DNA from 2 places in the Sphingomonas sp. BK481 genome. Region 1 is predicted to be linked to the other one. Evidence: riboswitches for the same ligand, from Rfam matches in the RefSeq annotation. Region 1 holds a riboswitch; the other holds the start of a gene.
The links. A riboswitch is a leader RNA that binds a small molecule or an ion and turns the genes downstream of it on or off. The one in region 1 is predicted to bind cobalamin.
Positions count from the first base shown of each region.

Region 2: another riboswitch for cobalamin. It lies ahead of FHY04_RS04795 (TonB-dependent siderophore receptor); the one in region 1 lies ahead of FHY04_RS10130 (HoxN/HupN/NixA family nickel/cobalt transporter).

Region 1 is NZ_JACIAP010000004.1:222,037-229,370, forward strand. Features, by position in the region: gene FHY04_RS10130 (HoxN/HupN/NixA family nickel/cobalt transporter) at 11-1,000, opposite strand; cobalamin riboswitch at 1,227-1,440, opposite strand; gene glp (gephyrin-like molybdotransferase Glp) at 1,678-2,862, shown strand; gene lexA (transcriptional repressor LexA) at 2,931-3,662, shown strand; gene FHY04_RS10145 (ComEC/Rec2 family competence protein) at 3,853-6,030, opposite strand; gene gltX (glutamate--tRNA ligase) at 6,050-7,334, shown strand, end outside.
Region 2 is NZ_JACIAP010000002.1:184,432-191,765, forward strand. Features, by position in the region: gene FHY04_RS04780 (iron ABC transporter permease) at 1-481, opposite strand, end outside; gene FHY04_RS04785 (ABC transporter substrate-binding protein) at 549-1,397, shown strand; gene cobO (cob(I)yrinic acid a,c-diamide adenosyltransferase) at 1,394-1,993, opposite strand; gene FHY04_RS04795 (TonB-dependent siderophore receptor) at 1,993-3,951, opposite strand; cobalamin riboswitch at 4,133-4,366, opposite strand; gene FHY04_RS04800 (CoA ester lyase) at 4,425-5,249, opposite strand; gene FHY04_RS04805 (MaoC family dehydratase) at 5,246-5,698, opposite strand; gene FHY04_RS04810 (biotin carboxylase N-terminal domain-containing protein) at 5,698-7,334, opposite strand, start outside.

The DNA.
Region 1 (7,334 bases):
ACGCTGCTCGTTACCCCCGCACCACCTCGATCTCGTCGAACCGCTTCCACCGGTAGATCGCGAAACTCAGCACCCAGCACGCCACGAACAGCGCGATGATCGCAAAGCCCAGCCCGTTGAAATTCTCGCCCAGCGCCGAAGCAACGTCCCACACGCCCCCGCTCAGGCCGAGCTTCGACGCCAGCAGCGCGAGCGTCTCGATCCCGCCGATCGCGATCGCGACGATCGCCGAGATCAGCGTGATCGTGATGTTGTAATAGAGCTTGCGGATCGGCTTCACGAACGCCCATTCATACGCGCCGAGCATCACCACCCCGTCGGCACTGTCGACTAGTGCCATGCCCGTCGCGAACAGCACCGGCAGCACCAGCACCGTGCCGATCGACAGCCCGTCCGCCGCCTGGCTTGCAGACAGGCCGAGGATCGCGACTTCGGTCGCGGTGTCGAACCCCAGCCCGAACAGGAACCCGAGCGGCGCCATGTGCCAGCTGCGCGTGACCAGCCGGAACATCGGCCGGAACAGCCGCGCGAGCAGCCCGCGATTGCCGAGCAGCAGGTCGAGATCCTCCTCGACATAGCGCCCCCCGCCGCGGACATGGCCGAAGGTCCGCCACACCGATCGCAGGATGATCAGGTTCATCGCCGCGATCGTGAACAGGAACAGCGCGGAGATCAGTGTCGCGATCACCCCGCCCGCCTGCTTGAACGCCTCGAACTGCGCCAGCGCACTCGCGGTCAGCGCGATCGCGACCGCGGCGATCAGGACGATCCCCGAATGGCCGACCGCGAACCAGAAGCCGACCCCGATCGGCCGCTGCCCGTCCTGCATCAGCTTGCGCGTCACATTGTCGATCGCCGCGATATGATCCGCATCGACCGCGTGGCGCAGCCCCAGCCCCCAGGCGAGCATCGCGGTACCCAGCATCAGCGGTTGCGCCTGGAACAGCGCGAACGCCCATCCCCAGGCGGCGATGTTGGCCGCAACCAGCATCGCGAACATCCAGCCGATCCGGTGTCGCGTCGAACGACCGGCGGTCCGCCCGGTCATAATCTTGGTCATTGGTACATCCCCGGCGTCCGACGAGGACGGGGGCCTGCCGCGAACGACCGGGACGCGCGCCGACCGGACGCCCTGAGCGGCCGGCATGCGTCGCCGATGCGGCCCCCGCCGCATGGTCGTCGCTCAGACGGCGTTCACCGTGCCTCGGCCACCCCCTGGGCCGGGACAAGAGCGACCAGACGCCGGCAGGTCTCCTGGCTCGCGGGTCAAGGCTCGACGCACACCTTCCCAGGCCATCGGCCCAGTGGCTGCCCCCGTTGCAGGGGGCGCGTGCGTGTCGCTCGCCGCTTACAGTTGCAGGGACAGCTGCGGTCTTGGGGCAAACCCCGCACCGCATTCCCATTCAAGCCCCGAGGGGCACCGACGCGATCTGTGCGGATCCGGCTTGCGTCGGACCTGCGCCACAGGGCTAGCGCGTTTTGCCCGCGCTGACGACAGGATTTGCGTGCGGCGCAACGCAGGGCATGTCGTCCCATTTCACCGCAACGTCTGCCGTACCTCGTACGTTGATCGCGTAACCGACCGGTGTCCTGCCGGTCGCGGCGTTGCCCGCTTTCCGCCCCGCGGCTTTCGTGCGAGCAGCGCAGACCTTCATCGCCCCGCTGAACGGAGCCCGCATGCGCCCTCTCGTCCCCGTCGCCGAAGCCCAGTCCCGCCTCTTCGCCATGGCCTCGCGCGTGCCGGCCGAAACCGTGCCGCTGCGCTCGGCGATGGGTCGATGGGCGGCGGAGGACATTCTCGCCCGCCGCACCCAGCCCGCGACCGACCTCTCGGCGATGGACGGCTATGCGATCCGCTACGCCGATCTGCCCGGGCCGTGGACGGTCATCGGCGAGAGCGCGGCCGGCCGCCCCTTCACCGGTTTAGTCGACGCGGGACAGGCGACGCGCATCTTCACCGGCGCGGCGATGCCGGCAGGCGCCGACACGGTGCTCGTCCAGGAGGAAGCCGCGCGCGACGGCGACCGGCTGATGCTCGACGGCGAAGGCCCCGCCTTCGAGGGACGCAACACGCGCCGCAAGGGGCTCGACTTCGCGACCGGCACCCGGCTGATCGCGGCCGGCGACCGGCTGACGCCCGCGCGCATCGCGGTCGCTGCGACCGGCGGACACGGCACGCTGTCGGTCGGCCGCCGGCTGCGCGTCGCGGTCGCCGCGACGGGGGACGAGCTCGTTCCGCCCGGCTCGACCAGCGACCCCGTCCCGCTACCGGAATCAAACGGCATCATGCTCGCCGCGATGCTCGCCGACCTGCCCGTCGACATTATCGATCTCGGAATTCTCCCCGACCGGCTCGACACGCTGCGTGACGCCTTTGCCGGGGTCGATGCCGATCTGCTCGTGACCACGGGGGGGGCGTCGGTCGGCGATCACGACCTCGTGCGCCCCGCGATCGAGGCGGCGGGCGGGACGATCGACTTCTGGCGGATCGCGCTGCGCCCGGGCAAGCCGATGATGGCGGGCGCGCTCGGGCGGATGATGCTGCTCGGCCTGCCGGGCAACCCGGTCTCCGCCTTCGTCACCGCCATCCTCTTCGTCCGCCCCGTCGTCGCGCACATGCTCGGCGCGCGCGATCCCCTGCCGCAGACGACGCACGCGCTGCTCGGCGAGGATCTTCCGCCCAACCAGTCGCGGACCGACTATATGCGCGCCGAACTGCGCGACGGCCGCGCCTATGCCTCGACCATCCAGGACAGCTCGATGCTGCTGACGCTCGCCCGCTCGTCCTGCCTGATCGTCCGCGACGGCGACGCGCCGGCGGCAAGGGCGGGCGACTCGGCGGAAATCCTCGTCATCGCGTGACGTCACCGCTTGACGAAGCTGCAAGTGTTCCATAGAAGTTCCTCGTCTGTTCCGGACGGAGAACCGTTATGCTCACGCGCAAGCAGCACGAGCTTGTCTGCTTCATCAATGACCGCCTCGCCGAGACGGGCGTGTCGCCCTCGTTCGAGGAGATGAAGGACGCGCTCGACCTGAAATCGAAATCGGGCGTGCACCGTCTGATCAGCGCGCTTGAGGAGCGCAACTTCATCCGGCGCCTGCCCAACCGGGCGCGCGCGCTCGAAGTGCTAAGGATGCCCGAGCGTCCGGAGGCGGCAATCGCACAAACTGCGGCGAAGTCGGGGCCGAAGTCGGAGGCTAAGGCATCGGCCAGCACCGTATCTGCGCCGGACACGGCCAGCGCCACGCCCGCGTCGCCCGCCCGCATCGCGGCGAACGACGTCGTCGAGATCCCGCTGCACGGCCGGATCGCCGCCGGCGTCCCGATCGAAGCCTTTGAAGGCAGTTCGATGCTCGCCGTTCCGGCCGCATTGCTCGGCACCGGCGAGCATTATGCGCTGGAGGTTTCGGGGGACTCGATGGTCGAAGCCGGCATCCTCGACGGCGATTATGCGCTGATCCGCCGTACCGAGATCGCCCGCGACGGCGAAATCGTCGTCGCGCTGATCGAGGACAGCGAAGCGACGCTCAAATATTTCCGCCGCGAAGGCGCGATGGTCCGGCTCGACCCGGCCAACCGTGCCTATGACCCTCAGCGTTATGCGCCCGCACAGGTCCGGGTTCAGGGCAAGCTGTCGGGTATCCTGCGCCGCTACGATTGACAAATGCCGGGGAGCGCTGGCGGTCATCACCGCCACGCAACCGGCAGTGGCGTTCGTGACCAACGGCCTCAGGCACCATCGTCCGCGTTTCGGAATTGCGGCCCTCCCAATCGGAGGCCCCACTTTCGCAGGATCATGACCCGACATTCCCAGTCGCGACCTATCGCCCTGACCACCCCCGACCCGGCACCTAAAACCGGACCGACGCCGCACGTCCGGCGACCCCATGCTGATCGCCCGCCGCCCCGAACCGTCGCGTTGACCGCGCCACCGTCGGAGGATCGCGCCACGGGTGCCGGTCCCCCGGATTGAGCACCGTCACCATCCGCCCTGTGGTCAGCGTCAAGGCGATCCCCCCGGTCCGCGTGAGCACCGATCGATCGAGCTTCAGCCATCGCGGCGTACAATCGCGCGGCAGCCCGCGCTCGCTGATGACGATGTCCGCGCGCCGGCAGGCGGCAACCATCTCCGCGATCGGCACCCGGTAAACGCTGCGCGTCGCCAGCACACGCCACGCCCGCCCCCGCGCGACGACATCCGTCAAGCACAGGTCGCGGCTGCACCGCGCGTCGGGCTGATCCGCCAGCAACAGCGGTTCTCCGTCGACCCCGCCATTCTCCGCCAGTGTATCGCGGACATAGTCCCCCGCCTGATCGCGGAGCAGCGCGAGCCCGGCGGCGGTCCGGACCGCGACGTGACGGCCATCGCCCGTCACAAGGATATCGGGTGACGGCGTCATCAGCGCCCAGATCGCGCCGACTGCCAAGGGCAGGATCCCGATCCGTCGCCACCGCGTCCGCCACAGCGCGATCCACACACCGCCGCCGACCATCAAGGCAAACGCCCCGTCGGGCACCGCCGGCAGCGCGCGGACCGCGCCCGGTGCATGCGCCACGCCGCGCGCGAGCCACAGCAGCGCGTCGAGCGCATGCTGCACCAGCCACCAGGCGGGCGCGCCAATCCCGATCGTGTCGAGCAGCAGCGCCAGCGCTTCGAACGGCATCACGACGAACGTGGTCAGCGGGATCGCGACGATATTGGCGACCGCGCCGTACAGCCCGGCCTTGTGGAAATGATAGACCGCGATCGGCATCAGCGCCGTCTCGACGACGAGCCCGGTCAGCAGCAGCGACGCGGCGCCGCGCAACAGGCGCCTGCCGCGGCCCTCGTCATGCGGCGCGAACGTGGCACGGACGACGGGATGCTCGTGCAGCGCGATGATCGCGGTGATCGCGGCAAACGACAATTGAAAGCTCGGCCCGGCGAGCGATTCGGGCAGCGCGAGCATCACCGCGATCGCTCCCGTCGCGACCAGCCGCAACGTCATCGCCTCGCGCCCCATCGCCAGCGCGACCAGCACCAGCAACGCCGCGATGCACGAGCGGATCGTCGGCACCTGGCTGCCCGTCAGCACGGTGTAGCCGATCGCCGCCGCCGCACCGGCAAGCGCGGCAATCAATGGCAGCCGCGTGTGCAGCGCGAGCCACGGGCTGAGCGCCAGCAGCCGCAGCACGATCAGCATCGTAGCTGCGACCGCGGCGGTGATGTGGAGGCCGCTCACCGACAGGAGGTGCGCCAGCCCGGCGCGGCGCATCGCCTCCGCATCCGCGTCGCTGATCGCGCCGACGTCGCCGGTCGCCAGCGCCGCCGCGATCCCGCCCGCGCTCCCGTCGAGTTGCGCAACGATATGCCGCGACAAGGCCACCCGGACCCCAGCGCCGCCGCGGCCCGGCATCGTCACCTCGACCGGAGAAAAGCCCCGCCCCGTCGCGCCGATCCCGCTGAACCAGGCGACGCGCGCAAAGTCATAGGCGCCGGGTACCGCGGGCAAGGGCGGCGGCATGAGTCGAGCGCGCAGCCTTATCGTCGCGCCGATCCCCAGCGTCACTGGCGCATCCGCCTCTGCCAGGTTGATGCGGACGCGGCCTGGCAACGCAACCGGTGCGCCATCGGCGTCCTGCCCCGGCCCGACCGGCCGCACCGTCAACCGCACCAGTCGACGCGCGACGAGCGGTTCGATCGTCTCGACCCGCGCCGACAGCTGCACGAAAATCGGCCCCGCGAGCACCGGTGCCGCCACGCGGTCCGATCGCACCCAGATCAGCCCGATGCCGAGCGCCGCCGCAATCGCGCCGATCGCGAGCATCCGCGCCGCACGCCCGCCGCGCCCCACCGCAAGTCCGGCCAAACCGCCAGCGGCCAGCAAAAGGATCGCGGTGCCCCATGCCACGGGATCGGGCAGCACGAACCACAGCGCGATGCCGCCGCCAAGCCCGACCGGCAACCAGGTTATGAGCTGGTCGCGCTCTGCCTCCAGCCAGCGTTCGATCGCCCGGCCGGGCTCCGCCATCCAGGGCGGCACGCCCATTTGTCGCCGCCGGGGACGCATGCTAGAGGCGGCGACGGCTGATCCGGCCATCGTTTCTACAGTCTGGGAGCACCCGCGGTTGGGCGCAATATCTGATACGGATGCCGTCGTTTCGGCCGCACCCGTGGTTACTCGTTTCGCTCCGTCGCCGACGGGGTTCCTGCATCTTGGCGGCGCGCGCACGGCGTTGTTCAACTGGCTGTTCGCCAAGGCGAATGGCGGCAAATTCCTGCTGCGTATCGAGGATACCGACCGCGTGCGGTCGACCCAGCCGGCGATCGACGCGATCATCGACGGGATGCGCTGGCTGGGGATCGACTGGGACGGCGACGTCGTCATGCAGTTCGCCGGCGCCGATCGCCACGCCCGCGTCGCGCACCAGATGGTCGAGGCCGGCCACGCCTATCGCTGCTACATGACCAATGACGAGATCGCGGCGATGCGTGCCGAGGCGCAGGCGGCCAAGAAGCCGCTTCGCATCCGCAGCCCGTGGCGCGACCGTCCGGCAAGCGAGGCCCCCGATCTTCCCCATGTCGTCCGCCTGCGCGCGCCGCAGGAAGGCGCGGTCACGATCGAGGATCGCGTCCAGGGATCGGTGACGGTCCGCAACGAGGAAATCGACGACCTCGTCCTCCTCCGCTCCGATGGCACGCCCACCTACATGCTCGCGGTCGTCGTCGACGATCACGACATGGGCGTCACGCACGTGATCCGCGGTGACGATCACCTCAACAACGCGTTCCGCCAGCTGCCGATCTACCGCGCGATGGACGCCATCGAGGGCGGCTGGCCCGATCCGATCTATGCGCACATCCCGCTGATCCACGGCCCCGATGGTGCCAAGCTGTCCAAGCGGCACGGCGCCGTCGGCATCGAGGCGTATCGCGACGAGATGGGCATCCTGCCCGAGGCGTTCGACAATTACCTGCTGCGGCTCGGCTGGGGGCACGGTGACGACGAGATCATCAGCCGCGAACAGGCGGTCGAATGGTTCGACCTGTCGGGCGTCGGCAAGTCACCCTCGCGCTTCGACCTGAAGAAGCTCGAGAATCTGAACGGCCACTATATCCGCGAGGCAGATGATGCGCGTCTGGCCCAGCTCGCCGCCGATCGTCTCGGTCATGCCCTGCCCGATGGCGGACTCGACCTTCTGACTCGCGCAATGCCTGTCCTGAAGCCACGTGCAGCGAACCTGAACGAACTCGCCGAAGGTTCGAATTTCCTGTTCAGCCAGCGCCCCTTGGCCATGGATGACGCCGCAGCGAGCCTTTTGCAGGGTGAAGCGAGTGCGATTCTGACGAACG
Region 2 (7,334 bases), on a different contig from region 1:
CCCCCGCGACGGCCAGCGTTCCAACCGCGATCCCCGCGAGGATCAGGGACAAGGCGCTTTGCGACCCGGCCGCCAGCACGAACAGCAACCCCAGCGCCGCGAACGCCCCGGCGATCGCCACGATCGGCAGCATCGCCGGATGAAGCTCCGCCAGCCCGAAATACAGCGCGATCACCGCGCCCAGCGATGCCCCGTTCGACGCGCCCAGCACCGATGGCTCGGCCAGCGGGTTGCGCAGGAACCCCTGCAGTGCTGCACCGGAAAGCCCCAGCATCGCGCCGACCGCGAGCCCGAGGATCGCGCGCGGCAGACGGAGTTCGAACAGGATCGCGCGTTCGATCGGATCGCCCTGCCCGCTGAGCGCCCGCACGACATGCACGAGCGGGATCGCCGCACTCCCCACCGCGACCGACGCAGCGCCGGCCAACAGCGCAAGCAGCGCGAGGCCACCGACCAATCGCGCACGCGTCACGCGTTCCATAGTGCCAGATCCCACCGCATCGATTTCCGCCTAGCGCATAAGCGGCCGCTGCGGCAGGGTTTTGCGCATGCGCGGCCGCCATCTCCTGACCATCCTAATCGTCGCTGCCGTTGGCGCAACTACGGCGGCGGCGGCGCCTCGACCGCCGCGGCGTATCGTCTCGCTCAACCTATGCGCTGACCAGTATCTTCTGGCGCTCGCCGACCCCGCGCAGATCGTCGCGCTCACCCGGTTCGCGCGTGATCCGAACATGTCCGCTGCCGCCAACGCCGCACGTACCATGCCAGTCAGCCGCGGCAGCGCAGAAGACGTGCTGATGCTGCACCCCGATTTGGTGATCGCCTCGCCGTTCCGACGCCAGACGGTCACGGCCATTCTCGCCGGCCGGAACGTCGCGACGCTCGATCTGCCCCCCGCGGACAGCTATGCCGCGATCGTGTTGCAAGTCCGTCAGGTCGCCGCGGCCATCGGCCACCGCGATCGCGGCGAAACGCTGATCCGCCGGATGGACGCCGCGCTCGCACGATTGCCGCGCGCGCCGGGAGGTGGTCGCACGGCGGCCTATTATCAGCGTCGGGGTTTCCTGACCGGTACCGGCACGCTCGTCGACGAACTGATGCAGCGTCTCGGGCTTGCCAATCTCGCGACCCGGCTCGGCAAACCGGCGCTATCGCAGCTCTCGCTCGAACAGATGGCGCTGGCACGCCCGGACTATCTCATCGTCGAGAGCGCCACCGACCGCGTGACCGATCAGGGCACCGAAATGCTGCATCATCCGATTCTCGACGGGATTCCCCGTCTGCGCATCCCCGAGGCGTGGACCGTCTGCGGAGGTCCCGCCTATGTGCTGGCCGCGCAAAGCCTCGCGGCGCAGTTGCGCACGCCCCGTCCGGCTGGTCCTCGCCGCGGCCGTTAGAACTCGACGCCGGCCTGGGCCTTGACCCCGCCCCGGAACGGATGCTTGACCTGCCCCATCTCGGTGACGAGATCCGCCGCGGCAACCAAAGCATCGGGCGCGTTGCGCCCCGTCGCCACGACATGCGTCATCGCCGGTCGCGCGGCGAATCCCGCAAGTACCTCACCGAGTGGCAGATAGTCGTAGCGCAGGACGATGTTGATCTCGTCGGCGACGACCATCGCATAGCTGGGGTCGGCGATCATCCGGCGGACCTCGTCCCACCCTTCGCGCGCCACCGCGATATCGCGGGCCCGATCCTGCGTATCCCAGGTAAAGCCCTCGCCCATCGGCTTGAATTCGACCAGATCGGGAAAGGCGTCGAAGATGACCTTCTCGCCGGTCGTCATCGCACCCTTGACGAACTGTACGATCCCGACCTTTCGCCCATGCCCCATCATCCGCACCGCCATGCCGAGCGCCGCGGTGGTCTTGCCCTTGCCCGGTCCGGTGTGGACCATAAGCAGGCCCTTTTCGATCGTCTTGGCCGCGACGATCTTGTCCTGGACGACCTTCTTCTTGGCCATCCGCGCCGTGTGCTCCGCCTCGCTCCGCATCAGAATGCTGCCTTCACGCCGGCATAGGCACCGCGCCCCTGACCGACATAGCTGAACACCTCCTCGTACCGCTCGTCGAAGAGGTTTTCGACCCGACCGAAGACCGATAGCCGGGACGTCAGCTTGTACGCCGCGTTCAGGTTGACGAGGACATATTCCTGGAGCGAGACGCGGACAGGGACATAGCTCGGATCGGTATAGGCATCGTCCTGCTGCCGGCCATTATACCGGACGGTGAGCGTTGCCGAGGCGCGCTCGTCGCGACTGAACGCAGTCATGTTGATGCTGCCGATATGGCTGGGGCGCCGGATCTCCACGCCCCCGTCCTCGCGCGCCTTCAGATAGGTATAGGCGAGGTCGAAGCGCAACTGCGCAATCGGCTGCGCTGTGGCAAACACCTCGACGCCGTGCTGCGTCGATCGCGTATCGCGGTTGCCGGGCGTCGCGACGAAGTCGGGGGCGGGATAGGTGGTAAAGATCTCGTTCGTCAGCCGACTGTCGAAATAGGTCGCGCCGATCGTCGCACGATCCCCCCCGAAAGCCTGTTCGACCCCGGCTTCCCACCCCTTTGACTTTTCCGGCTTGAGGTTGGGGTTGCCGATATAACGACCGTCCGAATAGCCGAAGAGATCGAAGTAGCCGGGGTTCTTCACGCCCGTCCCGTAGGCGCCGCGCACCCGCGTTCCGGTCGCAAAGCGATAGCTCGCCTGCGCGCGGTAGGTGGTGGTGTCGTCGAACCGGTTATTCTCGTCGCGCCGCACCGAACCGCCGATCGCGAGCGCGTCGTCGATCACGACGTCATACTGTCCGACGATCCCGACATTGTCGGTGTGCCGCCGCCCTGTGAAGACGAACTCCGAAGGGACCTGACTAAGCGTCTGGAATTCCTCACGCTCGACATCGACTGCGGCGGTCAGCCGATGCCGGATGCGATCGGTGCCGAACCGGAAGGCGCTTTCGAACGATCCCTTGTACCGTCGTCCCTTGTTGCCAAAGCTCAAGGCATCGTCGGCCAGCGCCCGGCGTGTCGTATCGGCAAACTGGCCGCTGAGCGCATTCGTCCAGCGGCCATCCGCCAGCGCGAGTTCGGCGCGAACCAGCCCGTAATAGGCCTCGACCGTGCTCCGCGCGCCGGGCGTATCGACGATCGTGCCGAACTGCGGGCCGCTCAACGCGGTGTCGTTGCTGTCGGCGTCGGTATAGCTGTAGCGCGCGACGCCCGTGACCTTCAGCGTGTCGATCGGCGACCAGCTGAGCTTGCCCGTCGCGCCGACGCTCTTCGCGCCGATGTCGCGCGATCCGCCCCGTGCGGTCGGCGTGCCGTCGGTGAGGTAGGTCGAGCTCGACAGCGCGTAATCCAGATTGCCCGATACGCCTGCGACCCGCGCGCCGCCCGAAAACGTGCCGAACGATCCCCCCTCGGCCCGCAGCGATACGCCCGGGGCTTCCGCGCCGCTGAGCGTGAGATACTGAATGACGCCGCCGATCGCGTCGGACCCGTACAGCGCCGATTGCTGGCCGCGCAGCACCTCGACCCGTGCCGCCTCGTCGGCAATCAGCGTGCCGAAGTCATATTCGCCCTGATAGGGATCGGACACTTCGATCCCGTCGATCAGCACGAGCACGTGATTGCCCTCCGATCCGCGGATCCGGACCTGCGTCGTCCCCCCGACCGCGCCGGTCCGGCTGACCGCCAGTCCGGGGACGTCGCGCAGCACGTCGGACACGATCCGGGTCTGCCGCTGGTCGAGCGTGGCGGCGTCGAGCACCGTCACCGACGCTCCGAGCTGATCGGCGGGAACCGCGTCCCCCGATCGCGATGCGGTGATCACCAGCTCGGCGGCGCCCGCTGCCGCCTCGCCCGTCGCCGCAGTAACCGGATCGGGCTCGGCCGCGGTCGGCGATGCAAAGGCCGTGGCGGTCGCGAGCGCCGCAAGCGAAACGAAAACTCTGGTCATGAAACGATACCCCCGGCGTCACGAGCGACCGGCCGGGGCCTGCCGTCCGATGCCACGGACAGCCGGCGCAACGCTTGGGGTGTACGCCGAACCGCACCCGCCACGCGCGCCGATGCGGCCCCCGCCGCATGGTTCGTCGCTCAGACGGAGTACCGTGCCGCGGTCATCCCCTGGACCATGGCAAGAGCGACCGAGCGCCGGCAGGTCTCCTGGCTCACGGGTCGACGCCCGGTACGCGACCTTCCCGAGCCCTGCGCTTACGCTCAGGCCTAGTGGTCGCCCCCCCATGATGAAGGGACATGCGCACCGCACTCACCGCTTACAGTTGCAGGGACAGCCGCGGCATGAGGAGGACCGCCTCCCGCACCGCATTCCCTTTGAAGCCCCGAGGGGCACCGACGCGATCTGCGACCCCGGCCTTCACCGGTTTCGCAGGGCGACGGTAGCGCAGAAAATTCCTGCCGCCAATGGGCCTAGAGTCGCGCGAGGATCGCCCGCGCCTGACGTAAGTGCGGCGCATCGATCATCCGCCCATCAAGCTGCAGCGCGCCCGCCTCGGGAGCCGCTGCAAACGCAGCGACGACGGCGTGCGCATGTGCAACGGTCGCCGCATCCGGCGTGAACGCGGCGTTGATCGTGGCGACTTGCGACGGATGAATCGCCATCATGCCGGTAAAGCCGTCACGGCTGCCGCGCGCGGCATAGGCTGCCAGCCCGTAAATGTCCGCGATTGCAGGATAGACCGTCTCGATCGCCGCGACGTCCGCCGCATGCGCGCCGAACAGCAGCAGCGATCGGACGAGCTTATAGGGTTCGGTATAGGACCCGTCGTCCTCACGACTGGTCGCCGCGCCGATCGCCGCGGGCAGGTCCTCTGCGCCCCAGGTCAGGCCACATAACCGGTCGTTGACCCGCGCATATTCGCCCAGTGTGAAGATCGCGGCGGGCACTTCGGTCGCGATTGGCAGGATCGGCGGACAGTCATCGCCATAAGCCTCGACCAGCGCGAGGACGGTCGCGGGTCCCGTCGCCTTGGGCAGCATGATCGCATCGGCGTCCCTCGCGGCAGCGAGATCGTCGTCCAGCCACCCGGAGTCGACGGGATTGATCCGCACCATCCGCACGACGTCGGTGTGGTCCTGCAACGTGGCCCGGACCGCCTCGCGGGCAACGGCCTTGCGGGACAGCGCGACCGAGTCCTCCAGATCGAGGATGATGGCATCCGCCCCGCTCGCCGCGGCCTTCGCAAAACGCTCGGGCCGGTCTGCGGGCACGAACAGCAGCGAGCGCAACCTCATGCCGGCGTCCGCAGCAGCAGTGCCGAGCGGAGGCACTGACAGACGATCTCGTCACGCTGGTTGATCAGCTGGTGCATGAATGTGACGATCCCGGCGTTCGGGCGTGACCGGCTGGGCTTAAGCTCGGCGACCTCGGTCTCGGCGCGCATCGTGTCGCCGATGAAGACGGGTTTCGGATGCACGAGCTTGTCGTAACCGAGATTGGCGACGAGCGTCCCGAGCGTCGTGTCGCTGACCGACAGGCCGACCATCAGCGCGAAGGTGAAGGTGCCGTTGACGAGGATCTGGCCGAATTCACTCGCCTTCGCCGCCTCCGCATCGAGGTGCAGCGGCTGCGGATTGTGCGTCATCGTCGAAAACAGGAGGTTGTCCGTCTCCGTGACGGTGCGGCGGATCTCATGGACGATCCGGTCGCCGACTGCCCATCGGTCGAAATAGCGGCCGGCCATCAGTCATCCTTCTCGATACGCGCGAGCACCATGCCATCGCTCACCTGCCCGCCTTCGATCGCGGTCAGTTCGGCAACCGTCCCGTCGAACGGCGCGACGAGCGAATGCTCCATCTTCATCGCCTCCAGCGTCACGAGCTTCTGCCCCTTTGCGACACGGTCCCCGGCCGCCACGTCGACCGCGATGATCCGTCCCGGCATCGGTGACAAGATAGCGCCGTCCGCTGCCGCCCCCATCGCCGCGCCAGACGCACGCCAAGGCCGCAACTGCCAGGTCTGCCCGGCATCGGAAACGAGGGTGGCATCGACCGGTGCATCGATGCCGCGACCGTCGAGATCGATCGTCACCGCGTCGTCGTCGAGCAGGAACCGCGCGGCCTTCAAAGGGGCCGCGTTGAGACGAAAACCCGCCATCGGCTCGGCGCGTACGAGCGTACGCGCGGCGTCGATCAGTGCTTCCTCGCTGGGCTGCGCCGGGGGCATCAGCGCCGCCCCCTCGCGCGCAATCAGCCCGGTATCTAGCGTTGCGGCGACGAAATCCGGGTGATCGAGTGCCTGGACGAGAAACCCCGCATTCGACCGGACCGGCCAGACGACCGCCTTGTCCAGCGCCTCCGCCAACGTCTCACGCGCGGCTTCACGCGTGTCGCCCCAGGCAATCACCTTGGCGATCATCGGGTCGTAATAGGGCGAGATGTCCGCCCCCTGTTCGACACCCGTATCGACCCGCGTCGCATCACCCAAATCGAACGCCTCGAGCCGCCCGATCGACGGCAGGAACCCCTTGGTGGGATCCTCCGCATAGAGCCGCGCCTCGATCGCCCAGCCGCGGATCGCAAGATCATGCTGCTGCAGCGGCAACGCCTCGCCGCTGGCAATCCGCAGCTGCCATTCGACCAGATCCTGTCCGGTGATTTCCTCGGTGACGGGATGCTCGACCTGCAACCGGGTGTTCATTTCCATGAACCAGATCCGATCGGCGCGCAGGCCTTCGCTCGCATCGGCGATGAACTCGATCGTACCCGCGCCAATATAGTTCACGGCCTGTGCCGCGCGCACCGCCGCCGCGCAGATCGCCGCGCGCGTCGCATCATCCATGCCGGGGGCCGGAGCCTCCTCGATCACCTTCTGATGCCGGCGCTGCAACGAACAGTCACGTTCGAACAAATGGACGACGTTGCCTTGCCGATCGCCGAACACCTGCACCTCGATATGCCGCGGCGACAGAATATATTTCTCGATCAGCACGTCGGTATTACCGAACGACGCGGAGGCTTCGCGCTGGCACGAAGCGAGCGCGTCGGCAAAGTCGGCGGACGCATCGACGCGGCGCATACCCTTGCCGCCGCCGCCCGCAACGGCCTTGATCAGGACGGGGTAGCCGATGGCATCCGCCTCGCGTTGGAGCCGATCGGGCGACTGGTCCTCCCCCAGATAGCCCGGTGTCACCGGAACGCCGGCCGCCATCATCCGCTGCTTCGCGGCATCCTTCAGCCCCATCGTGCGGATGCTGTCGGGATCGGGGCCTACCCACAGGATCCCTGCGTCGAGCACGGCCTGCGCGAAGTCCGCATTCTCGGACAGGAACCCGTACCCCGGATGAATTGCCTCAGCGCCGGTGGCGAGCGCGGCGGCGA